DNA from 4 places in the Paenibacillus sp. FSL R5-0744 genome. Region 1 is predicted to be linked to each of the others. Evidence: riboswitches for the same ligand, from Rfam matches in the RefSeq annotation. Region 1 holds a riboswitch; each other region holds the start of a gene.

Region 1 (8,128 bases):
GTAATCCGTTAGATACGTAAAGTCTGTCATATCGACCACGGCAATGGTTCTAGTCTTTGTCGTCATATTCCCATCACTATCGGTTACAGTGTACGTGATCGGATACTTTCCAGCTCTGTTAAATTTAACTTGATCTTCACCCGTAACCCTTACTTGTGCCGTCAAGTCACCATCTTCTGAATCTGTTGCCGAATAGTCTGCACCTACTGCTATTGCTTGGCCCACTTTGGTAGATACTGATTTAGCTATGGTAAGCTCCGGGGTACTGTTCAGAATTATAAACTTCGCATCCGCGAAATCACCGTGATCTGATGCATTTCCGTTGCCTGCATTGTCTAATACCAATTTCAATTCACTTACACCCTTCACAGGGATTCGAGCTAGTTTGGCTTCCGTGCCAAATTTCATCAGTCCGCTGTTATACACTTCTACCCCGTCGGCGAAAATTTTGAAGATCACACTAGAGTTGTTTTGCTCCGGGATATTTCTATCAACCCCTACAAACGTTTCAAAATATTCATAGTTTGCGCCCGCTAGATTATATACAATCTCAGAGTTAGCATGCGTTCCTAAACCCTTAGCGAACTCTTTGGTTACGCCATTTACAAGTAGTTTAATCGGATTGTTAGAACTTGCCTTATCCTTACGAACAACATTATAATCCGTTCTTGCCGACTGCCAAGCTGTATCACTCAAGTATTTACTAGCGCTATACACAACGATTGTTCTGGTCTGCACAGCTGTATTCCCATCCCGGTCTGTAACTGACAGTTCGACGTTGTAAGTGCCTGTTTTGCTTGAAGTGAAACCATTCGGACTTACCTCAACGGCTCCAATCAAGTTACCATCTTCCTTATCAACGGCTGTAACACCGGTCAAAACATCAAAGTCACTGTTCAGCTCAATAAACGTTGTCTCTTCAGGCACTGTGATAGTAGGCTTGCTTGAAGTATTCGTAAACTTCGCATCCGCCCATACCGTATGATCTGAAGCATTGCCGTCTGTAGCATCTGTGGTAACCAGCTTCACTTCTCGCGCGCCTGTCACAGGTATTTTCACAAATTCATGCTCTGTCCCTGCCCGGAAAACATCGCTCGTGAATTTCTTCTCTCCATCTACATACACTTCAAAGGTTGCAGAGGATGGCTTTCCTTTCATCGCTTGATCGATCCCGATGTAGCTTTCAAAGAAGTCATAACCTTTACCCTCAATATCATAAACAACTTCAGAGTTCGCATGTACACCGATTCCCTTGGTATAGGTCGCAGCTAACCCTTGTCGAACAAGGGTGATGATTCCACCAGAAACGGCTTTGTCTTTCTTTAATTCACCCCAACCAACAACGACTGACTTGGCAGTAAGATCCGAAAGATAAGCATAGTCACTCGTTACCGTAATCAGTGTAGTTTTGGTTTCTGTAACCCCTTCGTTCTTCACTTCATATACCACTTCGTAGTCGCCTTTTTGCGTTACATCAACGGTATTTGCTTTCAGGGTGACATTAGCAGTAATATCGTTCCCTTGGTAGTTAGTCGCTTTTACATAGTTCATTGGATCAAAAGTTTGATTAAGCTTTAACGTAATTTGATCTTCAACAGACAGCGCTGGCTTGAAGGCTTTAACCTGTACCGGCTTCAGTGGGTTCAGCTTCTTATCATAACCAACGATCTTGTACGTATAATTGATGCTGCTATCTACATTCGTGTCCACGAACTGGTCAGTCCCAGTAAACCCTACTAACTTATCGTCTCTATACACCTCATAACCTAAGAAATCTTTCTTAAGATCCTTATCTATACTGAAGCTTAATGTGTTCGATTTAGCAGTAGTGTTAGGCGTGATATTAACCTTTATCGCAACATTCTTATCTGCTATTCCTGTTCCCTCATAATGAACCACTGAATTGTTTAAATACCAGAGCTTTTTCGGTGCTGGGTATTTAGCTAACTTCTCTTTCGTTTCAGGATTCACAGTGAAGCCATGTCTGGCAAAATAGCTACTTAGGTCTAACCCCAGCACTTCAGAGGAGAACTCCACCAAATACTGCTGCTTGGAATTGTCGCCGTTCGGAAGGGAGACCTTCCGCTCGCGGTACAGCTTGGTCAGTTCTGTCCAGTAACCCGGATGCGCTAATTCTAACTGCCAATAGGCACCGAGCTGTGCAAATAAGCCCTGCTGATTCATAACCACTTTATTTTCTTCGATTACATATTTATAAATATCACTTTCAAAAGGAATACGAGTATCCATCGAGTCCGCATAGACTGACATCAGCATAGACACCATATTATTGGTTACTTCACCATATTCTCGTTCACCCATAGTCAAGCGATGCCCTATTTCATGATTCAATCCCCATCCTGGATAGACTTTGTTAAAATCACCTAACATCGTCCCTACGGTCCCAATTTGTATCCCTGTATGATCTCCCGCTGCATACATCGCACCATAAGGCTGCATCAATCGGATGTTCTCACGAATTAGCTTCGCATCATGAATCACACTACTGCCATCCAAGCCATAGAAGTCAAAGATCGTCTTCATCCAAGTATCATAGCCGGTTACGGTACCCAGCGGATCATTTTCTTGCGTAATAAACTTGTTATAAGCTTCTGTCGCAGTTCCTGTGAAAATAACATGATCGCTGACCATTTCCACCACATCGATGAGCTCGCGATCTTGAACATTCGGATGCGCTGCCTTATCTTCATCTAATTTTTGTTTATAGGTGGTTAAGAAGGCTTTAAATTGTTCAGGATCTGTAGTCTTGGTCATCATAGGGATCTTGGTAAGCCCCTCGAACCGGATCATAGGTGCTTTACCTTGTTCCTCTGCTGTATATGGATTGACGATATACACTGTACCGCCTTTAGTCACTTCATGTGCATAATAACTATTCGTAGCAAATTCAGGAACGGTTATAATATTCTTACCTGGACGCAATTGCACACCTCTAGCCCAAACATTCCAAGCCGCCTCTTGTTGAGAAAAGACTAAAGAAGGTAGTTTATCGCTCGAAGCTGCGTCCACATAAACGTTGATTGTATCTCCAGGCATTGCAACGAGACCTGTAGGCTGGTTGTTCGTCCCGAAACCAATTCTCAGGTTTTCCTGCGCATGCTTTTTCATATCTCCACGTTGTTCCGCCTCAATGATGGTGCCTTCAGTTTGAACTTCACCATTCACTAGCTTCTTAGCTAAATCCAAAGAATCTTTCAGGATTGGATAGAGCGGATGTACTTTTGCCGCTTCTTCTAATTCGTTGATTGCTTCGACGCTATTATAAGCAGGAACAACCGCACTCATCGTGCCATCTGTGAAAATACCATTTACAGCTTCACTTACTTTATCCTCTGTATAAAATCTAAATTCAGCTGCAAAGGGTCTGTTGATATTGGCTTTTGTGAACTTGAATTTCAATCTTTTAAACTTTGTAGGTTCGAATTTAAACTCCAGAAAGTCATTCGTACTAGTCGCGGTTCCGCTAGATACGAGTTGGAAGGTCTCTCCCTTACTTGTTTCTGATGCATAAATTTCAAAAGCCTCTGGGAAGCCTTTGCGGTTATCTCTAGCCAGGAAAGCCACTCTATCTAGTATTTTCGCTTGCGCTAATTCAAACACGACTTCATTCGTGAAGCTGTCATCATTGTTTTTGTTCGTTTCCCAGTGTGTATTCGGCTGGTCATCGAGCATGTATTCCGGTTTCGTACCTGGATAGCTTCCACCGTTCACCGTTACTTTTGATACATTAGAGTTGGGCATTCTATAAGCTTCGCTATAGGCATTTTCGTATGCTGTACCATAGCCTTTTAGCTTCGAAACCTTAGCTGCTGTTGCCTCTATTTGATGATTCTCCAGAAGTACTTTTGCATTCTCTATATCTGCTTGAAACTGCGCGTACAGTGGATGTGTCTGTACTTCTTGTTCTAAAGCCGTTAATTTCTCCACCGTATTAAATGCTGTGCTAACTTGACTCAAGGTATCATCTGTAAATAAATTTTTCATTTTAGCGGATACGGTATCTTCTTTGTAAAAAGAAAACTCAGCTGCACTCGCCCAATCTTGGTTAGCTTTTTTGAAGACAAATTTAAGTCTCTTGAAGGCTGTAGGTGCAAACTGAATCTCTACTACGTCACCTGCTCCGCCTTTATATTCTCCAGAGGATACTAGCGTATAATCGCCTGCATCCGTAGTTGAGCCATAAATATCAAATTCCTGAGCAAACCCCTTCCCCTTTGCACTGGATTGTCTTGCAGCGTATACGATTCTATTTAATTCAGTGGACTCATTGAAAACAAAGACAACCTCATTCGTAAACGTTGAACTGTTCGGTTTGCCCGTTTCCCAATGCGTACTCATATCGCCATCCATAGCCTTAGCTATAGGTGAACCTGAGTAGTTGCCACCGTTATTGGTAATGGATTTAATATTCGCAGGATTCATTCTAAAAACATCATTATAAGCGCCTAGGATAGCCTTGCCGTACAGATCAAACGGAATAACTGACGCATTGCTGAATAGGTCAGCCTTGCTTTGTACTACAGTGTTCACTACACTTACCTTGCTTACATCACTTGCTAAAGCATAACCTGCCTCACTCGAAAAACTAGCTAACATGGCTGCCGATGTAGCGATCGCAATCATTTTTTTCATCTTTTCTACCCCCCAGATGTAATATGAATCTCTTCCGTGCCTAAAAATAGGCACAAAAAAAACTACCCCAAAAGAGTAGCTTGATTGCGTATAAAGTCGCATAAAAACTAAGACTTAATTTTTATTAAACTTTAACAAAAAGCGTAATACACTCTTTGGCAGCTGGCTGACAATAGTTATGATAACCTTAGTCCCTATAGCTTTGCGTCCCTACATTTCCATAGGTTTGCCTATGAAGTTTCGAATACATTACAAAGAGTAACATAACGCTACATCTGATCGCATGATTAATTGGTATGAAATCCGAATAGGTAATTGCAATTACTTTTTCTATCGTGATAGATATTCTTTATCGAGTATCCCGGAAGAGAAAGGACACTTTAGGACTGGAGGTCTACTTAACTCCCCGCACCAAACAAACGCCGGAACCAATTCCACACATCGCCCGTGATGGGAATTAACCCGAAGCCATGCTCGCCAACTGCGATTAGGCCATATGCCCATTGGCCAACAGCTACTGCTCCCCCAGCAATCCGTCCTATGGCTACCGCCCCAAATGCCGTATCACCTATGGCGACAGCTCCCAACGCTTTTTCGGCTATCGCGATCGCGCCTACAGCCACTCCTGCAATGGCAATCGCTCCAGCTGCGAAGCCAAGCCAGCTAATTGCTATCGCTCCAAGGGCTAACCACATTCCTAGTGATATTGCACCCACGGATAGAACCCCTACGCTTATCGCACCTATGGAAATCAAGCCTACAGCTACATCTCCAATAGCAATTAATCCAACAGCTGTCTTCACTTGTGGCTTGCTTCCGTGACCATACCCCTGACCTGAGTAGCGACCCAAATTGCTGCGAATACTTACCACCGGAAATGATGGAGACGGCCATTGATAATCAATTTCTCGTCCACCTAACCCTCTAGAATCCGCCCAGTGTGTGATGTACTTATGCCATTTCATATCCATCCCGTCCCCTTTCTCAATTACCTTAATTATACAACCCCGGGGGTTGGCTGTACTCAGACTCTGACCTGAAATTCATCTCATCCTCTAGACGGAGTTATACTCATTAGTATCACTGTTTGGGAATAGGATCAGGCTTTCCAAATAAATATCCCTGAAACAACTGATAACCACTCTGCTTAAGCCATTCAAAGTCCTCTCTAAACTCCACACCTTCTGCTAAAGGAACGGATTGGATTTCTAAAGCTTTTTCTAAAAATTGTTTAGCTATTTTCTGTTTGTTCAGATCGCTGTACACACCCTGAACATATTTCATATCCAGCTTCATGTAATGGGGTTTAAGCTCCAATAACATCTCGATCGTGCTGAAGCCCTCGCCAACATCATCTAAAGCGTATTCAAATCCCCGATCCTTGTAATATGTCAAAATAGCTTTCAAATGAGCGAGATCATCCACTTTCTCCGTCTCAACAACTTCAAAGACAAAAAGAGAGGGATCGACGCCTAATTGATTGGCCAGTTCAACGGTTGATCTTAAGCAGAACTCTGGCGCGTAGATCGACGTTGGGATAAAATTAATAAACGTTTTTTTATTTAAGGGTGCAGCATATTTTACAGCAGTCATTCTACATAACCGGTCTAAAGCATATAAACGCCCACGATTCCGTGCCGCCGCAAAAATCTCATTAGGATAGATAAGGGACCCATCTTCTTTTTTAAATCTGGATAGGAGCTCGTATGCAAAAATCTCTTCCCGTACGTTCACAATCGGTTGGAAGTGACAAGTAACTAAGCCCTTAGTTATAACCTCATCAATCCACTCCATATCAAGTACAGTGGGTAATTCGGATAGAGGTCTCCATGTTTGGTCATCTATACGGAATTCAAACTGCTCCGACTCCATATGGTCATTACAGAAATCTAGAAAATCCCGCACCCCAGCCTCCTTAATTGTAATCACATTTTCTTCTACCTTATGTATCGTATTACTTCTACTCAAGTGATGAATAACCTCAGGTAAAATCCTAAGATTAAGCTCACCATGAACCTTGATTTGAAAATCCAGCTCTCTTACTGCACAATGATTACAAGCCATATTGGTAACCCCTCTAATTAACGATTCTCTGAAAAAGATCCCGGAACTACTAGTCACAATCAAAATCCGTATACTCCAGTAAATACGCCGGGTCTAACACGGTGATCTGCTGATGTTGAATATCAAAAAACATTCCATAGTTTTGTATGCCAACATACTGATAATAAATCATCATCCTGTTATATTCTATCGTAACGTTGTCACATAGGCTTGATGCCAATACGAATTATAAAGGAGATCCATTCATGAGATATAATTTTGACGGAAAAGGACTTACCGAAACGCCAGAGATCATTTTTGAGAGTAATCCTCTACTAGAACTCAGCATGTACAACAACCACATTAAAGAGATTCCCGATCAGCTCTTCCTTCATGATGAATTAGAAGTACTAAATTATGCGGGTAATGAAATCGAACGGTTACCCGACAACATCAGTCGTTTAGTTCACTTGCAAATGCTGGATTTAGGCCATAATCGACTAAAAGTACTGCCGGAGAGCATTGGCGGACTGCAAGGGTTGGATTCCTTTCTATATCTAAGCAATAATCAGTTCGAACAGCTGCCGGAGCAGCTTTGTAATCTCCAGAAGCTCAAGTATCTGAACGTAACAGATAATCACCTCAAGCAATTGCCTGTCCGTATAGGCGAAATGAGCAGTCTAATTGAATTGCGGCTATATTACAATCAGCTAGAAGGTCTACCTGATTCGATCACACAAATAAAAGGGTTAAGAGAGCTCCATCTGTATGGCAATCAACTGACCGTTTTACCCGAGCATTTGGGTGCTATAGAAGAGCTTCGGATTCTTGATTTAAGTGATAATCGAATTGCTGCGCTGCCTTTATCCATTGGTAAACTAAGCAAGCTAAGAAGACTGAACCTTAGAAAAAATAAACTGAATCAGCTGCCTGAGGAAATAGGTCAACTAAGCAGCCTCATAGAGCTTGACCTAAGAGATAATCATCTGCAGGAGATTCCAGATTCCCTGCTACAGCTGGATCGATTAGAGAAGCTGGATCTCAGATGGAATCACAGCTTGAGGGGAACAGACATTGTAGAGCAATTAGAGCAAAGAGGATGTATCGTTTATAAATAGTCACACTGATAAAAAAAAGGGAACAGACTTGGACCTTTCGCCCAATCTGTTCCCTTTTGTTCAAGCTTAAACTGTATCTCTTAATCGTTCCACAACACTTTGCTTACTTATACTCCGAAAGGCAACATACGGAATAATAACAGACAGGACAAGTAGCGCAGGATATGCCATCAGTAAAGGGATAATGGTGAACTTATAACTGAAGAACCACAAGTTCCCGACCATACCTCCAATAACTCCATAGGAAAAGAGTATACCGAGAACAAGCGAAACAATGATCGTCGCAGCTGCATAATATAGTCCTTCAAAAACTA
Region 2 (8,128 bases), 710 kb from region 1:
CGCATATCTTAGTTTTGTATCCAATTAAAAAGGAGGAATTGACAAATGGGCGAAGTACGTGGAGAACGTTGTTGCGGCGTTGGTGAACGTGAACGTGAACGTGAACCTGAACGTTTTGTTGGTGGAGCCTTTACATCCACAGGGGCAATCTTAGTGCTCTTTATCCTACTGGTCATCATTACAAAAGCTTGTATATTTTAAATTGTATTCAATTACAAAGGAGGAGTTAAAATGGGCGAATTCGCAGGAGGATATGGTGGCTTTACTTCTACCGCCGCAATTCTGGTTCTGTTTATCTTGTTGGTAATCATCTCTAAGACTTTGTTTATTTAAGTTTCAAACCTCCCAATATAGCTGCACCTTATTAAATCCGCCAGTACTCATGCTGGTGGATTTTTTTCATACATAATCAAAGACGCACCCTGTCAACCTTAAGTGGTAGTCGAGTATCCCAAATGGATTATGTTGAAATTATGCGGAAGTACCGTACCCTGCCAGTAATGGTGGGGTATTTCTTTGCGTTCAGGCAAATTTTTTTATCAGTGATATAGAGTTCATACACATAACGTTACATCCGTCTAACCTTTACTCAAGTAAAATGGCGGAATGACCCAGTCTCTCTTGTGTGATATTTGGGTGTACACCGAAGACGAGATTCGCCCCGAAGACTATACATCAATCATACGTGCAGGCAGGTTGCAGTGCTTACCTTTAGGTAAGTACGTGAACTAAAAGTGCATACTTACGCGATGGCATAGTGGGAGGTATACTCAAGTCCTAAATCTGATTCAAACATGGAGGATACACCAATGAAAACACTTATTGTCGTCACGCACCCAAACATCGAAACATCCGTCGTTAATAAACGCTGGATCGAAGAACTCCGTAAATATCCAGACAAATATACGGTGCACGAGCTGTACAAAGCCTATCCCGATGAAAAAATCAACGTGGAAAAGGAACAACAGCTGATTGAAGCGCATGATAAGCTCGTCTTACAATTCCCTGTCTACTGGTTTAGTAGTCCACCTCTGCTTAAAAAGTGGTTGGACGAAGTATTTACTTACGGATGGGCATATGGTTCGAAGAGTGATAAATTAAGAAATCGAAAAATCGCATTAGCTGTAACTGCCGGAGGAAGTGAAAAAGACTTTAGTGAAGAAGGTAAACTCGGCTACGGGCTTGACCGTATTTTATCTCCCTTTGACACGACTTTTTTGTACTGCAACGCTGATTATCGTTCCTTCTATGCCATTTATGGCACGGAATCTGAGACGGTAGGAAGTACGGATTACTTGAAGAAATTGGATGTCAGTTCGCAAGGCTATGTTGAATTTATCGAAAATATGTAATTAGAATTGAAACAAAAAGCAGCATTTTCATTAATGGAAATGCTGCTTTTGTCATAAGTTGTCGTTAAATCGTAAAAGGTATGGTTATCTCTTGCGCGGCTGGAACGAAGTTTTTCTCTCCCCAAGTGCACATCATATCCAGCACCGGAATAAGCGATTGGCCCTTCTCGGTCAAGGAATACTCAACTTTAGGGGGGATCTGGGGGAATTCCTCGCGCCTGACGAGACAGTCGGCTTCCAGTTCTTTCAACATAACGCTTAACGTCTTAAAAGGTATTGTGCCGATACCCCGTTGCAGTTCATTGAACCGCACGATCTTGTTTTCAGAGAGATAGTAGAGAATAGTCATTTTATATTTACCACTAATGATAGACAAGGTGTAGCCAAAGCTAGTGTCCTTCTGCTGAATGCCAGGTGGTATACAGATTTCATCACTCATGGGCTATTACCCTCCTTCAGAAAATATTCAACGAAAAGGCAAACGCCTGTTGTCGCTCCGTACTCAGGTCCCGACTTTATTATGTTTTACAACCTGCTATCAAGTCATCCTGTGAGAACGAATTCACTATATCATTTTGAAACAATTTGTTCAAAGCACTCGTGGCTAACTATCAAGCGGATAGCCTAAGCGACGAATTGAAGTTTTTTAATGTAATTTTCATGTGAGCATCATCTTATTTTCAGGTTCAAGGTATATATTGAAGTCACCAAACACCCCCCAGTGTTTTGTGGTATAAATCTCTCAGGTCTTGCCAACTCCCATGGTAAGGCCTATTTTTTTGTTCGCTAATTAAATGGGGGAGGGGGGGCAACTTCTTCGCTACTTCACTTAATCTGATATTGCTCTTCATAGCTCTTAAAAGATGAAATATCCAGACCGAGATATCTGCGCATATGAATGGCAGCTTGGGCAGCGACAATGTCGTTTAACAGCAGCATTCGTTCATGGTATCCACGACATATAAATTTGGCTTCTATCCCCGTGTTAAGTTTGTTCTGCTCATAAACCTTGATTCCCCGTTTTCTCATCTCTGAACGAATATCTCTTAGATCTGTTGTAGCAACTGCTGCGGCTGTTTCAAGAACCTCCAGATAGGGGGTGGGTGTTCGTAAATGTGCAGATAGAATGGCGGAGTCCCGTTCGAAAGCTGATAAAATCATCGGAAGCAATAAATAAGATTTCACCAGCATGTTGTCCCTGCTTTCAGCTCTATTCATGAATCTCATCACCTCTAATGGGAACGTATATTCGTATTCTACCCCGATATTCCAAAAATAATCAATGGTATTTCTAAACAGCTAGTCCAATGTGATTGAATTCACAACTAAATTAGAAGGAATAAAATATATTAAAATTGTAATAATAAAAAATAATGCTTCAGACTTATATAAAGGGAGAATTAGGATGAATGAGGAAGGAAGTCTCCGCCGTGGAATGGTATTTGGTTTGATTCTAAGTATTCCATTATGGATATCGATATTAGGCTATATAAAGTTACTTTATAATTGAAGGAAAACCTTTGTGTGAAGCGCCTTTAGGCGCTTTTTTTGTGCTTGCTTACACGTATGAATATCAAAAGGAATTGATTGACAATTGTGGGGATGGAGCGCTAAACTATTATTAGTTCAAAAGTATTAAAAGTCATAGACTATTATTTAATAGGATGCTTAAAATGCTAGTTCTAATCTGCAAGTCAATACATATATTATCATGATAATAGCAAACCGCCTGAAAGGGTGGGACGCAAAGTCCAGGAGTCTAAAGTGTCTTAAATGCGCTATGACCGTCCGACTGCCATGAGAAGGGAATTCCACTTCTTTTTTGGCGGTCTTTTTTGTTGTTAGGTCTTTTAGAGTTTCTGGTAATTATTCTGATTAAATATAAATCATAGATTTAGGAGGTGTGCTTTTTGAAAAGAAGAATGAAACCGCTGCTAGCACTAATATTAGCGGGGATTTTGATAGTAGGTAGTGGTCTTTCCTCTTTGGGAGCCGGGACTGTTAATGCTAGTTCTACTACACTCGGGATTGCTGGAAACTACAATGTGTTTATCCTAGGGGATGTTACAACCTTTTCGGATACGGAGGGAAGATTTGCTGCTGGAGGTAATGTTACTTTAACCAACTACAGCGTTGGTGATAGGCTAAGTGCTGCTGAGATCTCCTTCACTGACACACTTGTTGTTGGAGGGAATCTTACTTTCAACAATGGCTCTGTTTACGGGAATATCGTGCATGGGGGAAGCTTTGCAGGTAATGTAACGATTAATAGCGGAGGAACCAGAACTACGGGAAACCCGATTGACTTTGCGGCCGTAGGCCAGTCTTTGAAGGATAAATCAGCTGAACTAGCAGCAATAGAAGCCAATGGAACAACAAAGTATGAATATGGCGGTCTTACATTGACAGGCACAGACCCTGTGGTCAATGTTTTTAATGTTTTAGGAGATAACGTCTCTACTAATCACGGATTCACAATTAATGTTCCTTCCGGATCTACTGCAATTATTAACATTGATGGTTCAAGCGTAAAAATGAAAAATTTCGCATTCCTACCTAATGGCGCATTGAACAGCAAGAAAATTTTGTTTAACTTTAGTCAAGCTACATATCTTGATATGGTAGGAATAAATGTAATGGGGAGTGTGCTTGCTCCCTACGCTGATGTTGATTTTATTAATGGTCAGGTTAACGGAACATTCGTGGCGGCTTCGCTCACTGGTACTGGTGGTGGTGAATTTCACCACCATCCATACGATGGTGATGATCCAGGAACGACGCCAACACCGACACCAACCGTAACACCAACACCGACACCAACCGTGACGCCAACACCAACGCCGACCGTGACACCAACACCAACGCCGACCGTGACACCAACACCAACGCCGACCGTGACACCAACACCGACACCAACCGTGACGCCAACACCAACGCCGACCGTGACGCCAACACCAACGCCGACCGTGACGCCAACACCAACGCCGACCGTGACGCCAACACCAACGCCGATCGTGACACCAACACCAACGCCGACCGTGACGCCAACACCAACGCCGACCGTGACGCCAACACCAACGCCGACCGTGACACCAACACCAACGCCGACCGTGACACCAACACCAACGCCGATCGTGACACCAACGCCAACGCCGATCGTGACACCAACGCCGACACCGTCGCCGGAAGTAACGCCAACACCGTCGCCGGAAGTAACGCCAACACCGACACCGTCGTCGGAAGTGACGCCAACACCGACACCGTCGTCGGAAGTGACGCCAACACCGACACCGTCGTCGGAAGTGACGCCAACACCGACACCGTCGTCGGAAGTAACACCAACACCGACACCGTCGTCAGAAGTAACGCCAACACCGACATCGTCGTCGGAAGTAACACCGACACCGTCGTCAGAAGTAACACCGACACCGTCGTCAGAAGTAACACCGACACCGTCGTCAGAAGTAACGCCAACACCGACGCCAACGCCGGAGCCTCCTGTGTTCCCGACACCAACACCATCATTTGTAATTGGTACTATCGTTGTTAATGATGATCCTGTGCCGCTGGGTCCTGTAGCTTCGTCGACTCCAGTACCAGTACCAACGCCAACACCGTCGAGCAACACAGAGGTACTTGTTGATGATGAGGAGATTCCATTAGCACCAGTACCGACAGTAATACCAACGCCGTCACCAAAGGATATTGCTGTAGTGGATGATACAATCCCGCTAGGTAATCCACCTGTGGATGAACTTCCAAAAACGGGAGAATCAAGTTCAGTCCCTTATTATGTAACTGGTCTAGGTTTTGCACTTATTGGATTGCTAATGAGAAATAGATTCTCGAGCAAGAAATAATAAACGGTGATTGTAGCTTGAACACAAGCTATGCCGAAGAATAGTAAGCCGCTTTCGGGACATATTCCGAGGGCGGTTTTCTTTTGTTATGATTGTTATATTTTGGCGCATTCTAAGTAGATGTTATACTGATTTACAACGGATATGAGGAAAGGACGGGGAAGATGAATTGGTATGGTTCTTCATTAGCGCTGTCATCGTCATAGGAGCTCTGATCTATGCGGGCTTTTTCTTTTATGGAATTGCTATTAAACGAGCACCGAAGGAATTCCTGAGTAATAATCGTGATCTGAAGGTTGATCCCCCGGTTGCCGGGGCTTCTTGGGGTGAGGGGAAGAATTGGATCTCCAGTCAGAGCTTTGAGAATGTGGAGATTACATCTGAGGACGGGCTACAACTAAGAGGGTACTTGCTCCTTTCGGATCGTGCTGAAGGTCGTACGGCGATTCTAGCTCATGGTTATTCTGGAAAAGGGAAGGATATGGGGGCGTACGCCAAAATCTATTACGAGAGAATGGGCTTTAATATCCTGATTCCCGATGCCAGGGGACATGGGGAAAGCGCTGGGAATTATATTGGTTTTGGATGGCATGAGCGCAAGGATTATTTGCAGTGGATTGAATATATAATAGAAAAGACTGGGCCCAGTGCTCAAGTTGTGCTTCATGGGGTCTCTATGGGTGGTGCTACAGTGCTAATGACCTCAGGTGAAAATCTCCCGCCGCAGGTCAAAGCTATTATCTCGGACTGTGCTTACAGCTCAGTTAAAGCACAATTAGCCTACCAACTACGGCGTATGTATCGCTTGCCAAGTTTCCCTTTTATTCAAAGTGCGAGTCTAATTACTCGTTTGAAAGCAGGGTATGGTTTTAGTGAAGCATCTGCCTTGAAACAGGTGCGGAAGGCGAAGGTGCCGATTCTATTTATTCATGGGGATGCAGATAACTTTGTACCGTATAGTATGATGAATGAATTGTATGAGGCATGTCAGAGTCCCAAAGAGAAGTTCGTAGTGCCGCAAGCAGGGCATGGGTTAGCTTATGACATGGATAAGACGGGGTATATAAACGTAGTAACAGCTTTTGTGAATCAGTATGTAAATTAGATGCCCTGAACGTAGACAGCGCCCGATATCCGCTAGGTAGCGGTTATCGGGCGCCTATATTTTTCCACACATGGCATGTGTCCTTATGTAAGGTTCGTACAGCCATGCTTTTTCGTTATATTCATCCCCCGCCGTTCGTGAGTAACGGGTGTCTTAATTCCTTGTTATTTCCAGCAGCCGTGTGGCGAGAATAATCCTTCCAATACGACAAAAGCCCTACCTCTCTTTTGCCCTTGCGGCTCCATTGACCGCGCCAGTGTGAATCGGAATGCTATATTTCGAATTTAGTCTCATAAAAAGGAAAGTTTCTGCAAGAAAACATGAAGCCTCTGTGTCCAAATTGCCGAAGTGTAAAATAGTCGGCCTGACATCTTCTTGATGGGGATATTCAATATATCGAAAAACAAATACGATATAAATATAACACAGTATTGTTTAAAAGGCAAATATAATAATGAATTCCAAGATAAGGGTTGTTTGATTTAGAAGGGGAACAAGCAGAGCGAGAGAAAGCGTTTGATTTGAATATATCGTATGCTGGATTATTTGTGGATTAATTCGGAAAAGCTAGAAAGCCAGAGTAAATGGGGCTGTGGGGGTTATTTTGCGTGCCTATTTTGTGAACTGGTCTCTAAAACTTACATTAAACCCCAACATTGATTGAAGGATTGAGGGTAGACCGTTATAATTAATAAGTCTGGATTTTAATTAAAAAATAAGGGAGATTTTTATGAAACGCGCAGATGTGTGGTTGATTTCCATCGTGTTGATTGCTGCGCTCGCTTTTCTCGCACCGAGATGGTTTTCGGACAATGATGATAAAGGTGGGGCCGGTAAAAATCTCGTAGCCAATGTAACGGTGGACGGCGAGTTATTTAAAACGGTAAAGCTTACAAAAGAAGAACAAACCATTGAGGTTCGTACCGAACGTGGCTATAACCTCTTGAAGGTGCATGATTACGGGATTGAAATGTACGATGCCGACTGCCCGGATCAAGTATGCCTAGGTTTTGGTTTTATTACCCTGCCCAAACAGACGATTGTCTGTCTACCGCATAGAGTATTAGTGGAAATCACAAGTGCGTCGGGGGAGGATGATATAGATGCCTATGTCCAGTAGTGAATCTGCAACAGCTTTAAAAAGAACGGTAATTATTGCGATTTTCGCCGCAGTGGCAGTAGTGCTTAGTCTAATAGAAGCGCAGATTCCGTTGTCAGGAATGGGACTGGTGCCGGGTGCTAAACTAGGATTAGCTAACATTATGATTTTGACTTGTATTTACTTTTTACGTGGACGGGACGCATTCCTGCTTGTCATCCTCAAAACGTTGCTTACTGCATTTTTGCTAGGTACTTTTTCAAGCTTACTATTCAGTTTATTTGGTTCGCTGTTTAGCTTTGTTGTAATGTTCGTGTTAATGCTGATTAGTGGCAAAGGCAAGAGTATAAGCTTGATCGGCATTAGTATAGCTGGTGGGATTGCACATAATATCGGTCAGCTGCTGGCAGCTTCTATGGTATTCTCATCCCTTAGTATTTTTTATTATCTTCCCATGCTGCTAATCACTGGAGTAGTAACAGGAATTGCCGTGGGCTATGCAGTCCGTTATTTGGTGGCTTCATTGTCAAAAATATCGTTGTTTGAAGAGTTTTTGGACTGATTAGTCACATCAGCGGAAGGATGACTAACATGAATGAATCATATGAAGGTCAAGAATTAGAGGGAGAAGGACAAGCTATCATCTCTCTGGATGGGGTATCGTTTGGTTATGATCCTGAGCATCCGATTCTTCAAAATATAACGTTATCTA
Region 3 (8,128 bases), 580 kb from region 1:
TTCCTATGATAAGTATGCACAAAAAGTAGATGCTTTCGCTAAACCGGGAGAATTGATCGCCTATCTTGTGAACAATAATGCGGGTGCAACAGAATTGTCTTTTAAGTATAAAGAGCAGCGGATAGGCGGATATTCTGATTTCTTGAAGGAAATCAAGCGGACAGGGGCGCCGATGCTTCCTGCATTGGCAGCAGGGTATGCTTTTGAATATGGGGTTATAAACCCTAATCATCCGACTACGGATGCGGAGAAGAACAGTTCTCTATATCAGGAGACGTTACAAGATCTTACTGCCCAAGCAAACAAAGATAAGGGAAGTAGTAATTTATTTATGAAGGCTATACCTTGGTCGGAACCAGGCTGGATCAGTGCAATTTATTCGAAGAATAATGCTTTTATAGGTATCTCTGCCACGATCATGCATGGCGGGAAAGTGTTCGTGGAGCAAGAACCTGAGAATCAAGCGGATAAGATTATAGTGGCTGGCACAGAAGTGATCTATAACAAAGTAGTGAAGGAAGAGGTAAGCTACGATTATCTGAATTGGTATAACGAGAAGCAGGATGCGTATTATACACTCAGCAGCTACGGAGATAAGATTTTGAGTAAGGAGCAATTTTTACAGTTGGCTGGGGAGCTGTTGAAGTAGATTCTTATAGTCTTGTAGTTGCATGCGCTAAGTTAGTTGTACTATATACAATTAAAGTTAACTAATACGTTTATATAAGCCCTGTAGTTGTATTTAATACAGCTATTGCTGGTTAGATTAGTGGAAATAAACGTTTTTACGGATTTTAGTTGTAGAGAATGCAATTAAGGAAGAGGATATGGGAGAGTTGATTCAGATATAAAAGAAGGTACCCCTAATGCGAAGCTTTAGGGATACCTTCTTTATATTCTTAAGTCGAAAGATCGATCAGGGTTAGCCTTCCAGCAGCAGTGCTTCTGGATCTTCCAGTAATTCCTTCACTTTGACAAGGAAGCTAACCGCTTCAGAGCCGTCAACGATCCGGTGATCGTAGGAAAGGGCGATATACATCATTGGACGGTTAACGGTTCTTTCTTCGTCCAGCGCAATTGGACGCAATTGAATCTTATGCATCCCTAGAATACCTACTTGAGGGGTATTCAGAATCGGGGTGGATAATAGGGAACCGAATACACCGCCGTTGGTGATAGTGAACGTACCGCCTTGAAGCTCGGAGAGACTAAGTGTATTAGCGCGTGCCTTGGAAGCGAGTTCGCCAATCTGACGTTCGATTTCCGGGAAACTGAGGCGATCTGCGTCACGGACAACCGGAACCACCAGACCTTCCTTAGCTGCAACGGCAATACCGATATCGTAGAATTTCTTAACGACCAGATCTTCACCGTCAATTTCTGCGTTCAGCAGAGGGTAGGTCTTCAGCGCACCGATCACGGCTTTGGTGAAGAAGGACATGAAGCCTAGTCCTACTTCATGCTTCTCTTTAAAAGCATCCTTGCGGCGCTTGCGGATGTCGAGGATCGCTGTCATGTCCACCTCGTTGAAGGTGGTCAGCATGGCTGCGGTCTGCTGCGCTTCTACCAAGCGGCTGGCAATCGTGAGCCGTCTGCGCGACATGCGCTTGCGCTCCACGTTCTTGCCATCCTCCGGCGCGGCTTTGCTCGCTGCCGGCTTCGCTGGCTCCGGCTTGGCTTGTGCCGCCGGAGCTACCGGTGCAGCGGCCTGTGACGCTGCTGCACCATGACCCGACACATCGGCCTGACCAATCCGGCCGATAGGATCACGGGCGCTAACATCGCCGAGGTCGATGCCGCGCTCCCGTGCCAGCTTGCGTGCGCCCGGCGATGCCAATGCAGCGGGGCTTTCGCCACCCGCTACAGCGACTTCGGGCGCTGCTACAGGTGCGGCTGCTGCGCTGCCGCTTGCCGGTGCCGCTTCAGGCGCTTTGCTCTCAGCGGCCTGCGATGTACTACCGCTAGCGGCTCCAATGATGCCGATGGCTTCGCCAACTGCTACGTTCTCGCCCGCTTGACGTAGGATGGAGGAGATGACACCCTCCACCTCCGCACTAATTTCCAAATTCACTTTATCCGTCTCTAACTCAGCAAGCACATCACCTTGACCTACCGTGTCGCCTTCTTTAACCAGCCATTTGTAGATGGTTCCTTCGGATATAGATTCTCCCAGATCGGGTACTAAGATTTCTGACACAGGCCGTTACCTCCCCAAACATAATGGTTTACGCTATTGTGATACCGTCCTCTTAAGAGGACGGTACAGCTGTTTGTACTTGTGAATTTGCTTTTAGGGCCTCTGAAACAATTCTACGCTGTTCAAAGCTATGAACATCTGCATAACCACTCGCAGGACTGGAACGTTCAGGACGTCCGATATATCTCACGCTAGTGTTTTGCGGTGCGATGGCACGTAACCGAGGTTCGGTATAACTCCATCCGCCCATATTCTTCGGCTCTTCTTGCACCCAGACAATTTCCTGAAGGGATGTGAAGGAGCTTAAGTGAGCACTCAGTTCATGTTCTGGGAACGGATAGAGTTGCTCTAAGCGCAGTACATGCAGCCATGACCAATCTTTGTCTGAAGCAGCTTCTAGCTCTGTTTGGATGTCGATAGCTACTTTACCGCTGCAGACTACTAGACGTTTGACCTCACCTGGCTTCTGGCCTAGCAGGGGCTCAGCTAACACAGGCTGGAATTGTCCGGAAGCGAGCTCAGTTCCGGCAGATGTGCTGCGCGGATTACGAATGAGACTCTTCGGCGTCATAATCACCAGTGGTTTAGCGTCTTCCTGTCCACATAAAGCAGCTTGGCGCCGCAAGACATGGAAATATTGAGAAGCAGTGGTCAAGTTAGCAACGGTCCAGTTCTCTTCCGCGGATAACTGTAGGAAGCGTTCCAATCTACCACTGGAATGTTCGGGTCCCTGTCCCTCGTAGCCATGCGGTAACATGACGACGAGATTGCTGCGCTGCGTCCATTTCGCACGTCCAGCGGCAATGAACTGATCAAATATAACCTGACCTGCATTGGCGAAGTCGCCATATTGTGCTTCCCAGATGACGAAGGTTTCTGGTGCGAACACATTATAACCATACTCAAAGCCTAGCACAGAAGCTTCAGATAGCGGACTGTTATATACGCCAAAGGAAGCGCGAGAATTACTTAGCTGATGAAGCGGAGAGAATAATTCTCCTGTCTTACTGTCGTGCAGCACCAGATGGCGGTGTGCGAAGGTCCCGCGCTGTGCATCCTGACCGCTAAGTCGAATTGGCGTTCCATCCTTCAGGATGGTTGCGAAGGCGAGGGACTCAGCGAGTGCCCAGTCGACCTTTTCACCCTCATTCAGTGCGTCCTTGCGACGCTGCAGAATTCGCTCCAGTTTCGGATAGACTTGGAATCCATCAGGTACGCTCAGTAGCTCACGATTAATCTCTTGCAGACTGGAGATCGGTACGGCTGTAGTGCCTGCCGCTGAGCGATCTGTATGAAGAGGAATGAAGGCCTTTGGTTCTTTTTTCTTGTGATTGCCTTCCTTCATACTATCGTACGCACGTTGCAATACGCCTTCTGTTTCAACGTGCATCTTTTGTACATCTTCAGCTGTAAGAATTTTTTCACGCTGTAGCCGCTCCGCATACACCTTGTAAACGGTTGGATGATTGCGTACCTTACCGTACACGATAGGTTGTGTAGTTTCAGGATCATCCATTTCGTTATGTCCATGACGACGATAGCCGATGAGATCAATAACGAAATCCTTTTTGAATTGATTGCGATATGCACTAGCTAAACGAACGGCTGATATACAGGCCTCAGGATCATCAGCATTGACATGGATAATTGGAATTTCATATCCTTTGGCGATGTCACTCGCATAATGCGTTGAACGGGAGTCTTCGCTTTCTGTCGTAAAGCCGATCCGGTTATTAACAATGATATGGATCGTCCCGCCATTCTGATAACCTTGAAGTTTGCCAATATTAAGTGTTTCTGCAACAATCCCTTCACCTGGAAAAGCAGCATCGCCATGCATCAGTACCGCCATAGCTTTACTGGTATCAATCTTCGGCAATCCGGCTGTGCTCCGATCTTCTTGAGCAGCACGAGTGAAGCCTTCCACGACAGGATTGACGAATTCCAAGTGACTTGGGTTATTCGCTAGTGTTATTCTTGTGCGTACGGTTTCTCCTTCACGGACAGCGCGATCTGCACCCAGATGGTATTTCACATCACCCGTCCAGCCATAGTTAATGCCTGTAGAGCCTTCGGAAGGGAAAAGCTCCTTGTTCGGAGAATGATGAAACTCTGAAAATATAATGTCATAAGGTTTGCCCAAAATATGTGCAAGAACGTTGAGGCGACCACGATGCGCCATGCCCATCAGAATATGCTCTGCGCCGTCATGCGCAGCAGCGCGTACGATTTCATCCAGCATCGGTACGAGAGCGTCGTTGCCTTCCAAGCTGAACCGCTTCTGACCCACAAAGGTTTTGTGGAGGAAGGTTTCGAATTGCTCTACTTGGATCAGGCGGTTTAGCAGCTCTTTACGTTCTGCATTATTTAAAGGCGCTGGTGAGCTTGTGGATTCTGCCTGTCTGTTCAACCATTTCAGTTCTTGTTCTTCATGCACATGCCCGAATTCATAGGCGATTGTCTTGGTGTAAGCCTGACGCATACGCTGAACTGCATCCCATCCGGTATGCACATCATTCGGCGCATTCTCCCAAATGAGCGTGGCAGGTAGTGCGAGCAGATCCTCACGAGTCAGCTCATAGGTTTCGAGTTCAAGATATTTAGCCATGGGATTGTGATCGCGCTCAAGCGGATCAATATCAGCGGCCATATGGCCATATATACGAATATTAGCGATTAGCTTGGAAGCTCTTACTGCCTTTCTAAGCCATTCGGTGTCTCCCGAAATGCGAGGCTGTGGAGCCGGTTCGCTATCCGGTGTTAGGGGCGGGGGACCCGAATTTGTAAAAAGCTCGCGATAATTATTCTCTACGGTGGAAGGATCTTTCACAAACTGTTCATATCTTTCTTGAATGTAGCCTAAATTGGGTCCGTAATACTTACTCCAAATGGATTCGTTATAGGGCTCTTTGGCTGCCATGAATACATCCTCCTTAACGGATGAACTCCATACGTGACATTTTGTGTCAACGCTTACTGGAGCTGTGATGATTGCGGTTTCATTTCTCATCTTATTGTGCTACTTTCCACACGTGTAATCAATTCATTCTTTCGTCCAATACGTTCGCAAAATGGTATGGGTTAGCTTGTTCTAATGAAAAGAACGCTGTTTCTTCTCATTACCCATTCCTAAGGCCCACTAAAATGATTCTAATATCCTTATTTTTAACTAATAGGGAAGGAAGTATCATTATATTGGCTTAATTAATTTTATGAATGGGACGAGTATCGTGTTAATAGGACAAGATATCGCACAAAAGCGCTTCTATTTTTTGTTTTTTAATGGAAAAACTAATCAGAAATCGACACACTTTTCCACTTTAGTATAGTATAATGTTATTGCAGTTAGCGATTTTCATATATTTCAAAGTAGATCCTTTCGTGTAAAGGGTCCAGTAAAAGGTAAACCTGCCGAAAGGCAGGGGCACAAAGTCGCGGGTCTAAGGTAGAAATACTATGACAGCCGGATTGCCTGGGGACTAAAATCTTAGGAGGAGATTTTTTGGACAAGTCCAACCAGGGAAGCAACAGAGAACAGCAGGTCATTGATCTAGACGTAGAGTGGGTCCATTTATTATTAGCAGCTAAGAAGGCTGGCATAAAGGCAGATGAAATTCGTCGCTTCTTTCATGAGAAGACTGTGCAAGCCGTGCAGTAATACATTCAGAGCATTAGATATCAAAAGAGCACAGCGATAACTCGCTGTGCTCTTTTTCTTTATATAAGAATCTATAAGATTCAGACTTGGTCCTTATATTCTGCTAGAATTCAAACGCCTTCGCGGTCCATGTTAGGAGGGTGAAGGCGCTTATGTTTAATAGTATGAGTAGAAGAGGATCTTATCAGGTCAGGTGGAATATTAATCCTTCTGATCAAGGCGCCATTTCTGGTAGTCCAGAAACTCCTTGAATTCACGTTTGCTTATGCCTGAGGCCATAGCTTCCTGCACCAATCGGAACCATTCCGAATCTAAAGGTGACTCCTCAGCATCATTAGGTTCTCCATAGAGCAAAGCGTGGATGGATACCTGAAGCGCATCGGCGATCTTTTCGATAAACTGAATTGAAGGATTGGATTGGATGTTTCTCTCCACATTGCTAAGATACGACTTAGCAACATCCGCTCTGTCCGCAAGCTCAGATAGGGACAATCCCTTTTCTAGGCGGAGATGCTGGATACGTTGGCCCATATTTTGTGGCACTATGCTGACGCCCCTCCGTAATTTTTGTTATTAGTATAGCAAATATCATTAAATTCGACAAAGTTTATTGTAAAGAGAAAAGCAGCATCTACTTATCCGTTTTCCGGAATAAGAATCTGCTGCTCTTCGAATGGAAGACTTATTAGATTATTTAGCGGATCCAGCAGTTTGCTTACCTACGAAATCCCAAGTCAGAGTTAATGAATCTTTTTGGAAGTAGTTTTGCTCTTGGCCGTTATCAACAAATTCGAATTGAACGGTGAAGCTATCATTTGTGCCGGCCTTTATTCCAGATGCTTCGCTAGTACCCCAGATTGCATCAAGTCCAGTATTTTTTACGAGATCCGGTGTCTGAGTCTTCAAATCGGCTAGGGTAGTTTCCCAAACTACTTTCTCTTCACTACCAGGTAAGATGCCGCTTTTATCTTTATTCACCAGGAATTTAACTTTGATGGATTTTGCCAAATCGTTAGCGCCGTTGTTACCACCTACATCATTAATAGAGGTAGCTGTTTTGAGGAGGATCGAACCGATATCAAGTGTACCGTCATTTTTTAGTTTGAAGTCTCTTTTGATCGTATCGCCTGGCTTCAGATCCTTCAAATCAACGATAACAGAAGGATCAGAGTTCAAATCCAGTGTACCTGCTGCGAATGTAGCGGTGCTTTGTGCAGTGTCGCTAAAGTAAGCGAAAGTTCCTCCACCAATCAATGATAAACCCAGTGCTGCAGATGCTACGCCAAGACCCAATGTTTTTTTGATACCCATAATTAAAATTCCTCCTCGGTTTTTGTGGTTTTTTTATAAAAGTTATATATTGTAACTTCCGGTTCGTAAGCGGAAGCGGACAATCAACGAATTACTGTATTTCAGTTGGGGGTGGAGAGGCGGGCAGTATAGCAGCATTTTTCTTTTCGAGTGCAGCTACAGCCTTCCATGATGAATACAGGGCATAGAGCAGGAGCATCAAGCCTGGTACGATCATGAGCACAACACTTCCAGCTTTGGAAACTGCGAAATTCATAGCGTAACCTACATAAGGTACGGTGACCCCGGTATACTCAGCTACAACATTCGTGGAACTGGTAGGGTTCATATCAGGTGCATCATTGTTATCACCTTTCGTGCGATACATGGCTTCACCGGTAGCGTTATTCATTGTTGCTTCTACAACACGGTGAGTAATGAGCAGGTTTTCTTCATTTCTAAAGGTGATCACATCGCCTTTTTTGAAGCGATTCATATCTCCTCCGGGTTTTAAAGCGACAATCGATCCGGTTTGAATCCCTGGTTCCATCGAACCTGAGAGTACCGATTTGATCTGGTATCCGAAGAAGGCAGGTTCACCGCCGGAGGCCTTTGATAAAACTACGGCTACCACCAGCAGAATGAATATCACAAGCATGATGCTCGATAATGTATTGTTGATCATTTTTTTAATCCGCATATTATTCGCCACCTTTAACTTGTTGAGGGTCCGAAGGGGCTGGTGTTGCTACCGGTGGGGAAGTGGTTGTATCTTCCGCTTTTGGCGCCTCCTGAGGAACCGCTTGCTGTGGTACATCTTTTGGAATCGTTAGCTCTTCACCAATTTCCGGAACGACCGGGTTAGTGGCTGGGGCTTCAGGCTGTTCATTATTTATGTTCTCTAGAGTAGCTTCACCTTTCGGTGGAGTCACTTCCGTTTTTGCTTTCTCCTCAGCTTCAGCTTTCGCTTTGTCCTCAGCTTC
Region 4 (8,128 bases), 2.6 Mb from region 1:
TGGCGAAACTCGTGGAGGAAGTGAAAGATTATGTTCGGCGCTTAGCATCATATGATGAGCGGCCATTTTCTTATTACGATCTAACCATAGAGATTATTGATCCGAGTCTAGCGGACCAAGTGGAGAATGCAGCTGTAGCTATCACACCGAATAACCCTCAACGACGTGGTCCTCAGAGACCGACATCCTTTCATCGTAAGTAAAAGATCCTCTATATATGAGTATTGTATAAGGGACACCCGTAGGGGTGTTCCTTGAATCTTTAAACACCTAAATTTTTGCAATACTATCAGGAGGACGGCATCATGGCGGCACAATTGCCCAGTTCTTTCAGCGAGCGTATGATGGACATGCTGGGAACAGATTATAATCAATTTGCGGATTCTTACAAGGAAACCCCATACGGAGGCGTCCGTGTTAACACCTTGAAGATTTCCGTGGAGAGCTTAAAGGCTCTTTCTACTTTAGGACTGGAACCCATTCCTTGGTGTCCGACAGGATTTTATACAGAGAATGGGGCTAGACCTGGTAAACATCCTCACTACCACGCAGGTTTATATTACATTCAAGAGCCGAGTGCGATGGCACCTGTGGAATTGCTTAATATTGAACCAGGTGATCGTGTACTTGATTTATGTGCCGCCCCTGGGGGGAAATCTACACAGATTTCAGCCAAGCTGTTAGGTGAAGGATTGCTGGTTAGTAATGATCTTCATCCAGAACGGACTAAAGCTCTAGCTAAAAATCTGGAGCTGTATGGGGTTCGTAATGGTATTGTACTGAACGAAAGTCCAGATCATATCGCGGCTGCATTCCCGCTTTTTTTTGACAAGATCTTGATTGATGCTCCCTGCTCTGGTGAAGGGATGTTCCGTAAAGATGAAGACATGGTGAAGCAGTGGGATTCAGGTACACCTGCCAAATATGCTTCCATGCAGCGGGATATTTTACGTTCTGGTGCAACAGCATTGGCACCGGGAGGTACACTTGTCTATTCCACCTGTACCTTTGCTACAGAAGAAAATGAGGAAATTATAGCGGAGTTTATTTCTGAACATCCACAGTTCTCAGTGGTAGCGGTAGGAGGTACAGGCTCATTCGCTCCTGGCTTCGGAGAACTCTCAGGTACAGCAAGACTGTGGCCGCATAAGGTGAAAGGCGAAGGACATTTCATGGCTGTATTGCAACATGGGGGAACTAAGCGCTCAATGGAGGAACGTGATCACTTAGAGGTCAAGTTAAACGAATCTGCAAGAGCAAGAACTACTACTCCAAAAAGTGCAGCACACGTTAAATCATCCAATAAATCAGAAGGAAGACGGGGGAAAGAAGGGAAACCCTCTCACAAATCTACTGGTGGCGCTGACCGTGGTCGGCAAGTTTCAGGTGACGAGCAAGCTTTGACTGCGTATGGAAATTTTGTGCGAGATCAGCTTGGTTGGGAACCGCAAGGATATCCGGTTCTGTTCGGTGATCATCTGTACATTTCTCCACTTCCTAAGGAAAGACTAAATGGATTAAAGACGATCCGCCCGGGATGGTATGTAGGACAAATCCGTAACGGAAGATTTATTCCAGGGCATCCAATGGCTACAGCTTTGCATCCGGAAGAAAGCTGCCGAAGTGTCTCACTCTCCAGTACGAATCATGAAGCTATTTCCTATCTTAAAGGAGAGACGTTGTCGATTTCTCAAGAACGTCTCTCTATTAGAATAGGAAGTGCCCAAAAGGGATACGTTTTGGTCTGCATTGATGGCTACAGCGCAGGCTGGGGTAAGTGGCAGGATGGCATACTCAAGAACGAATATCCCGCAGGCTGGAGGTGGATGTAACAATGAGCCAATCAGGTAAGCCCGCCAAAAAACAACGATTAGATAAAGTGTTGTCCCATATTGGAGTGGGGTCGCGCAGTGATATCCGTAAACAAGCTAAACAAGGCTTAATATTGGTGAACGGGACAGTGGTAAAAGATAGTGGGTTCCATGTGGATCCTTATGCCGATAAAATAGAGGTAGGGGGAGAGGTTGTTACCTACCGTGAATTCATATATCTTATGATGAACAAACCCCCGGGTGTCCTGTCAGCTACGGAGGACAAGCGGGATCGGACGGTTTTGGATCTTTTAAAGCACGAATATGCACAGTTTGAACCGTTTCCTGTAGGAAGGCTAGATAAGGATACTGTGGGACTGCTGCTGATCACTAATGATGGGAAGCTTGCCCATGAATTGCTGTCGCCACGTAAGCATGTCCCGAAAACGTACGAGGCAACCATCGAGGGCGATGTAGGCGCGGATGATGTCGCGGCTTTTGCAGCAGGGGTGGAGCTGGAAGATGGCTACGTTACTTTACCTGCACACTTAACCATTCTTGGAAGAGAGCGCGGCAGCAAAGTGATTTCCCATATTTCACTTATCATCACTGAGGGAAAATTTCATCAGGTGAAGCGTATGTTTCAGGCGGTAGGCAAAAAAGTCACTTTTCTGAAACGTGTATCTATGGGAGAATTGAAGCTGGATGAAAGTCTGCCGCTGGGAGCTTGTCGGGAACTGACGTTAGAGGAACTGGCACTCTTAGGCGCAGATGGGTCAGAAGGATAGTAGAGAAAATGATATATAAATTGATATATAAATTGAATTTGGAAACTTGGGATAAGAGAAGGGAGAGACGGAGGGGAATTTTGGACCTGTAAGAGCGATAGCGACCACCTTTGTTTCCGGATTTCATCCGCTATTAAACGGTATAAATTAAGAAATCTGGAAACAACAGCGGCTGGAAGTCCAAACATTCACCGTAGTTGCGACTGACACTTAACACAAAAAGCCTCAAGTTCAATAAATATAGAAAAAGAAAGACAAGGATGGTGGAGTATGAGATACAAACTGATTGCACTAGATGTGGACGGTACGCTATTAAATGATGATCACCACTTAAGCTCTGAGAATAAGGAAGCTATTGCTGAGGTTACACGTCTTGGCGGTCAAATCGTATTGTGTACGGGACGCAGTCCACAGAACTCGATTCCTTTCATGGAGGAAATGGGGCTGACTGGTTACGTGCTTGGTCACAATGGAGCAGCGACGGTACGAGTGGAAGATCGAGAAGTGCTGCATCAATATGGTATGGATGCACGTGGTCTTGACCCCTATATTGACTATTGCCGTAAGCACAATATTCATTATGATGTGAATACTGCTTTTGATATGTATGTTGATAATGTAGAGAATCTGACTAAAGAAGCTAATTATATGTATGAGCACTTCCGTATTGTGCCAGCGACGCTACCAGCCTGGGAAGATTTCCGTGAACCGGTTGTTAAGTTTACTGTATTTACACAGCCAGAAATCCTTGACGAAGCTGAACGTGAATGGCGTACTTGGGCTCCTGAGTACAATATTTTGCGGAGTGGTGAATTTTTCGTTGATTTGATGCATTCCGAATCTTCTAAGGGCAACGCATTAAGAAATCTCGCTGTGAAGCTGGGAATTCCGCAAGAAGAAGTCCTCTCGATCGGTAATTATTTTAATGATATTTCTATGCTTACCTATGCGGGGATGGGCGTGGCGATGAATAATTCTCCTGTAGAGGTAAAAGCGGCAGCGAATGCTGTTACGGGTTCGAACAATGAGCATGGTGTGCGTGATGCGCTGGTTAAATATTGTTTATCCTAATCTTTTTGATCCTGTAAAATAATTTTAGATGCAAAGCATAAAGCGGACTGGAGTCCAGTTTTATGCTTTTTTTACGTTGACATAAGGATACGAGTAAATCGATAGATAAATTGAAATGGAAGATAAGTCGTTTACAGGTAATTATAACCATGATAAAATTAGCGGTGGGACATGCGTCCGTAAGCTAATTAAAACTAATTGAATGTCCGCGTTAAAGGTAAAATCATCGAAAGATGATGACACAAAGCCATGGGTCTAAAGCCTTTCTACAGAAGGAAATGATCGCCAGGCCGCCATAGGGATGTCTTATGAAGCATAAAGGATAGCTCTAAGAATATGTAGTCAATTTTGAGCTCTTTTATTATTTCGACCTATACGGCGTTACATTATCGCAAGGGGCCGAAAGGGGAAGTACATGAACAGTTTTTTCAAAACAATAGGCACTAGTTTGGCAGTAGGTGCTTTATTGCTGTCCGGAACGATCGGATGGATGTCTAATCCTGAAGTCGTGTCTGCCGCTACCACAACAGCAGTAACCGCGGATCAAATGATTAGCAAAGTAACGGCAGCCTCTAAAGCAATAAAGAATTTTCACTTAGATGTGATCAAAAAACAGGATATTCAGAGCGGTGGGGTACGTATCAGCAACACTAACACACTGAAGCTGGATATTAATCGACTGCCGAATTTTGCTGCAGCTGGCACCGTTGATAGTAGTCTTTTAGAAACATCGTACAGTCTATATGCCAATGACAAGGAGTTTTACTATCTTGTAGACGGAAGTGAACTGATCGATGAATCTGAAGATGAAGGTTACGACGATGACGGTGAGCCAATCGATCCTGATGCGCAGTATTGGATTGGACTGGAGAAGATGGAGTGGGATTCTTTTTATTCTAAAGGTCAATACGATCCTGTTTCCATGCTTGATTCGGTAAAAAATTATAAAAAATCTATGAAAGTTAGCACTGTCGGTGCTCAGACCGTCCTGCAGTTCACGGTAACCGATCCGACAGCAGCTAAGGGAATAATCAAACTCTATGACCAGGAGAACCTCTGGGATGGTGAGACAGTTCAACCCAAAAGCGTAACGTGGAAATTATTCGTCAATACTAAGACCTGGCAGACGGAAAAGCTGACAGTCGATCTGAGTTATGTGCTGATAAGTGATGGAGAAAAGGATACATACAACACGAAAATCGAAGCTAAGTATTCCAAGAATAACAAAGGTACAGCTATTGTAAAACCGGCCGAACTAGAATAAAAAGAGCAATTTCATCTTGAGCAAAAAGCGCTGTTCAGTAGAACAGCGCTTTTTGCTCAATTCATAACAGCAGCCAACTGGAAGTGAGATATGTAAAAAATAAATAAATATAAAATCGACCTACCAATTATTAGGATTTTAGTACATGCTATTTATGTGGTTAATAATCTGAATTAATTTAATAGTGTATGAAGTATCATATTGTAACTATTATATTGAAAAGGTATTATAGGATAGGTGTAAATTTACATTTTTGAGAATAACTTTTTTTTAATGAATGATAGGGGGAGTGCGAATAATGTTATCATCCACAGAGCTAAGCAAGCTGAATGAAGCGAATTACAGGGAGGACCGTTTAGAGGCACTTAATCATTTTTATGAGGATCTCTGTAATAAGAAAGTAGCCGATGGCTATATTTATTCTCTTAGTCGTTATGGAAGAATATTTGCTAATGGAGCGGGGGGACGCTTCAGTTACGAAGAAGATAGCGACCAAGAATTAAAAACGGATACAATTTTTCGAATCGCTTCTATTACTAAGCTGTTTACGGCAACAGCGATCTGGCAGCTGGCAGATGATGGGAAAATTTTTATGGGGCAGCCAGTTAGTTCTATTCTTCCGGAGTTTGATGCCGATCCTTTTAAGCCGATTACAATTGCTCATTTACTGACGCATACCTCCGGCATCGCACCTGATCATGGCACTATAAGTGATACCTACTATAAAAGTGCATGGTGGTATATTTATGAATCAGAGCTTGGAAAAGAAAACTGGATTAAAGCTGGACTTTCCTATGGCATTCGTTTTCCGGTAGGGACTCAATGGATGTATTCCTCGTTCGGATACGTGGTTCTTGGTGCAATTATCGAGAAAATAACAGGTGTTTTTGCAGAAGATTACATAATGGACAACATTGTAAAACCGTTAGGCATGACAGATACTTTCTTTGATATACCGCCTGAGAAAGCTGGTAGGATCGCTATTCGTTCGGAAGAAGCCAAGGAATATCTTCTGAAGCTGCAAAACGGGGAAATTACGGATGAAGAACAAAGTTCTGAGGAAGAAATCAAGACTCCCGGAACTGGTGGGGGACTGTATTCAACCGTTAATGATCTACAAAAGTTCGGAATCATGCTGCTTAACCATGGGGAATACGAAGGTGGTCATATCTTAAGTCGGATGGCTGTTCAGAGAATGACCAAGCGGTTCAATTCTGAAAAACTTCCAAACTACGCATGGGGAGATGGAGGAGCGGATAGACCATACGGTCTTGGGCCAGACCTTCGATATAATGAAAGTACATCTTATTCTGAAGGCACTTTTTTTCACGAAGGATGGGGGTCTTGTTCTTTGGTCGTTGATCCGGTAGAAAAGCTGATTGCCGTTTGGTATATCCCTTTTCATAAAAATATATGGGACGGTAGAGGGATTTTCGGTACAAACAATGTGATCTGGTCCGGACTCGAATAAGAATAAGATTATATGTTGTGAGATATCAAAGATAGGCAGGATGTGACTTATGTTTGAGAAGATAAAGCACCGCTTTCGCGTTATGAGAGCGGTTGCTTTTGTTACTTATAAGGAATGGAGTGCGTACAGAACGCATTCGATGGTTTCTATTTTTGTAGGCCCGGTATATTTTTTAGTGCAGTATTATATATGGAGCGCTGTTTATAGCGGAGAATCCTCTATTAACGGGATGTCGCTCTCTCAGATGCTCTCTTATTTTTGCGCCACGATGTTGATCAACTACTTGACCATGGATTTTGCCGATTGGAACTTGCAAATGCTCATTCGCACCGGGAAATTCATTACGTTCTCTTTAAGACCAATGAATCATATGTTCTATGCATTGTCTCAGAAGGCAGGGCATAGGGTACTTGGGCTTCTATTTGAATTTATACCCTGCTTTATGATCTTCTTGTTTATTTTTCATATTGATGTTTTACCCGCAAATTTACTATACGCAATGCTATCGATAGCTATGGCGTTCATGATGAATTTTTTCATCCACTATAGTATTGGAATGGTGGCCTTTTGGATGGTGCAATCCTCCAGTATTCGTAACTTTTTCAGTCTTTGCGAGGGGATATTCTCAGGATCACTGATTCCATTAGTCTTTTTTCCAAAGTCCTTACAGATGGCTTCCTTTTTCTTACCGTTTCAATATACGACCTTTCTGCCTGCAATGGTCTATACAGGTAGCTATACTTTAGCTGATATAACCTTACCTATTCCCCAAGTTTTGTTGTTGCAGCTTGTAGCCGTTATTATTGCCGGAATAGTCTGCCGGGTGTTGTATGCGGTATCGCTTAAGCATTTTACGGGGGTGGGCGCATGAAACGTATGTATCTAATATACAAAACTTGTATGAAGGCGAATATTGCTTCTGCGATCACCTATCGCGTTAATTTTATTCTTAATAGCCTTATCATGCTCATAGGGAATGTATTGTTTCCCCTAGTAACGGTGTTCATCTATAATTCGAATGCTTCATTTGAAGGATGGACCTTTAAAGAGGCACTATTAATTCAATCCGTTTTCATTTTGTCTACGGCTTGTGCCGGGATTTTTTTTAACGGAATCATGTGGAATACGATGTCCCATGTAGTGGAAGGAACGCTGGAAGTGGTATTAATTAAACCAACCTCGAGCCTTTTTCTGCTGTTGGCCAGATCTTTTGAGTTCGAAAGTATCGGGCTTTTAGGTGGAGGAGTAGTCATGTTCGTTTACGCACTTAGCGGAATCGATGGGATGACCTTCAGCTCTTGGTTATTGTTCCTGTTATTGTTTGGAGCAGGGCTGCTTGTCATGTTTGGCGTGGCGCTCATTGTTGCAGCGATTTCCTTCAAATGGGTGGCGAATTCCCGCTTGCCGGAGATGTTTGAGAGCATTAAGTCTTTTGGACGCTATCCAGGGACGATTTTCCCTAAAGCAGTCGTAGCCGTGAGTTCTTTTCTTTTTCCGGTTTCCATGATTGCTTACTTTCCTGCATCTACACTGCTTGGACGATGGGAAGCGTATTTTTTTATAGCGATTATCCCTTGTGTGTTATTTGCGGCCTTCGGAATTTGGCTCTATACGTACATGCTTCGTAGTTACAAAAGTGCCGGAGGATGAATTTGTATGAAGGAGAATTACATTGGACATTATTACCGTCAAGAATTTAACTAAGCAATATGAAACGTATCAC

Evidence for each region. Region 1 has a riboswitch for cyclic di-GMP ahead of MKY19_RS29525 (NPCBM/NEW2 domain-containing protein). Riboswitches for the same ligand answer to the same signal wherever they lie in the genome.
Region 2: another riboswitch for cyclic di-GMP. It lies ahead of MKY19_RS02425 (choice-of-anchor A family protein); the one in region 1 lies ahead of MKY19_RS29525 (NPCBM/NEW2 domain-containing protein).
Region 3: another riboswitch for cyclic di-GMP. It lies ahead of MKY19_RS01810 (anti-repressor SinI family protein); the one in region 1 lies ahead of MKY19_RS29525 (NPCBM/NEW2 domain-containing protein).
Region 4: another riboswitch for cyclic di-GMP. It lies ahead of MKY19_RS10230 (DUF6612 family protein); the one in region 1 lies ahead of MKY19_RS29525 (NPCBM/NEW2 domain-containing protein).

What each region holds. Positions count from the first base shown of each region.
Region 1 covers NZ_CP150228.1:6,667,483-6,675,610, forward strand. Annotated here, with positions in the region: gene MKY19_RS29525 (NPCBM/NEW2 domain-containing protein) at 1-4,653, opposite strand, end outside; cyclic di-GMP riboswitch class I at 4,808-4,894, opposite strand; gene MKY19_RS29530 (hypothetical protein) at 5,052-5,618, opposite strand; gene MKY19_RS29535 (EAL domain-containing protein) at 5,734-6,717, opposite strand; gene MKY19_RS29540 (leucine-rich repeat domain-containing protein) at 6,963-7,814, shown strand; gene MKY19_RS29545 (FtsX-like permease family protein) at 7,881-8,128, opposite strand, start outside.
Region 2 covers NZ_CP150228.1:537,790-545,917, forward strand. Annotated here, with positions in the region: gene MKY19_RS02400 (hypothetical protein) at 46-201, shown strand; gene MKY19_RS02405 (sporulation protein YjcZ) at 232-333, shown strand; gene MKY19_RS02410 (NAD(P)H-dependent oxidoreductase) at 810-1,352, shown strand; gene MKY19_RS02415 (helix-turn-helix domain-containing protein) at 1,417-1,791, opposite strand; gene MKY19_RS02420 (hypothetical protein) at 2,178-2,570, opposite strand; cyclic di-GMP riboswitch class I at 3,062-3,152, shown strand; gene MKY19_RS02425 (choice-of-anchor A family protein) at 3,263-5,212, shown strand; gene MKY19_RS02430 (alpha/beta hydrolase) at 5,382-6,317, shown strand; gene MKY19_RS02435 (NusG domain II-containing protein) at 7,048-7,437, shown strand; gene MKY19_RS02440 (Gx transporter family protein) at 7,421-7,978, shown strand; gene MKY19_RS02445 (ATP-binding cassette domain-containing protein) at 8,008-8,128, shown strand, end outside.
Region 3 covers NZ_CP150228.1:402,590-410,717, forward strand. Annotated here, with positions in the region: gene MKY19_RS01795 (hypothetical protein) at 1-649, shown strand, start outside; gene odhB (2-oxoglutarate dehydrogenase complex dihydrolipoyllysine-residue succinyltransferase) at 923-2,197, opposite strand; gene MKY19_RS01805 (2-oxoglutarate dehydrogenase E1 component) at 2,250-5,117, opposite strand; cyclic di-GMP riboswitch class I at 5,589-5,673, shown strand; gene MKY19_RS01810 (anti-repressor SinI family protein) at 5,700-5,855, shown strand; gene MKY19_RS01815 (helix-turn-helix domain-containing protein) at 6,057-6,386, opposite strand; gene MKY19_RS01820 (TasA family protein) at 6,546-7,166, opposite strand; gene MKY19_RS01825 (signal peptidase I) at 7,258-7,845, opposite strand; gene MKY19_RS01830 (hypothetical protein) at 7,847-8,128, opposite strand, start outside.
Region 4 covers NZ_CP150228.1:2,381,259-2,389,386, forward strand. Annotated here, with positions in the region: gene MKY19_RS10210 (DUF309 domain-containing protein) at 1-203, shown strand, start outside; gene MKY19_RS10215 (RsmB/NOP family class I SAM-dependent RNA methyltransferase) at 306-1,832, shown strand; gene MKY19_RS10220 (pseudouridine synthase) at 1,835-2,599, shown strand; gene MKY19_RS10225 (Cof-type HAD-IIB family hydrolase) at 2,870-3,670, shown strand; cyclic di-GMP riboswitch class I at 3,877-3,968, shown strand; gene MKY19_RS10230 (DUF6612 family protein) at 4,086-4,934, shown strand; gene MKY19_RS10235 (serine hydrolase domain-containing protein) at 5,233-6,405, shown strand; gene MKY19_RS10240 (ABC-2 family transporter protein) at 6,455-7,276, shown strand; gene MKY19_RS10245 (ABC-2 family transporter protein) at 7,306-8,055, shown strand; gene MKY19_RS10250 (ATP-binding cassette domain-containing protein) at 8,078-8,128, shown strand, end outside.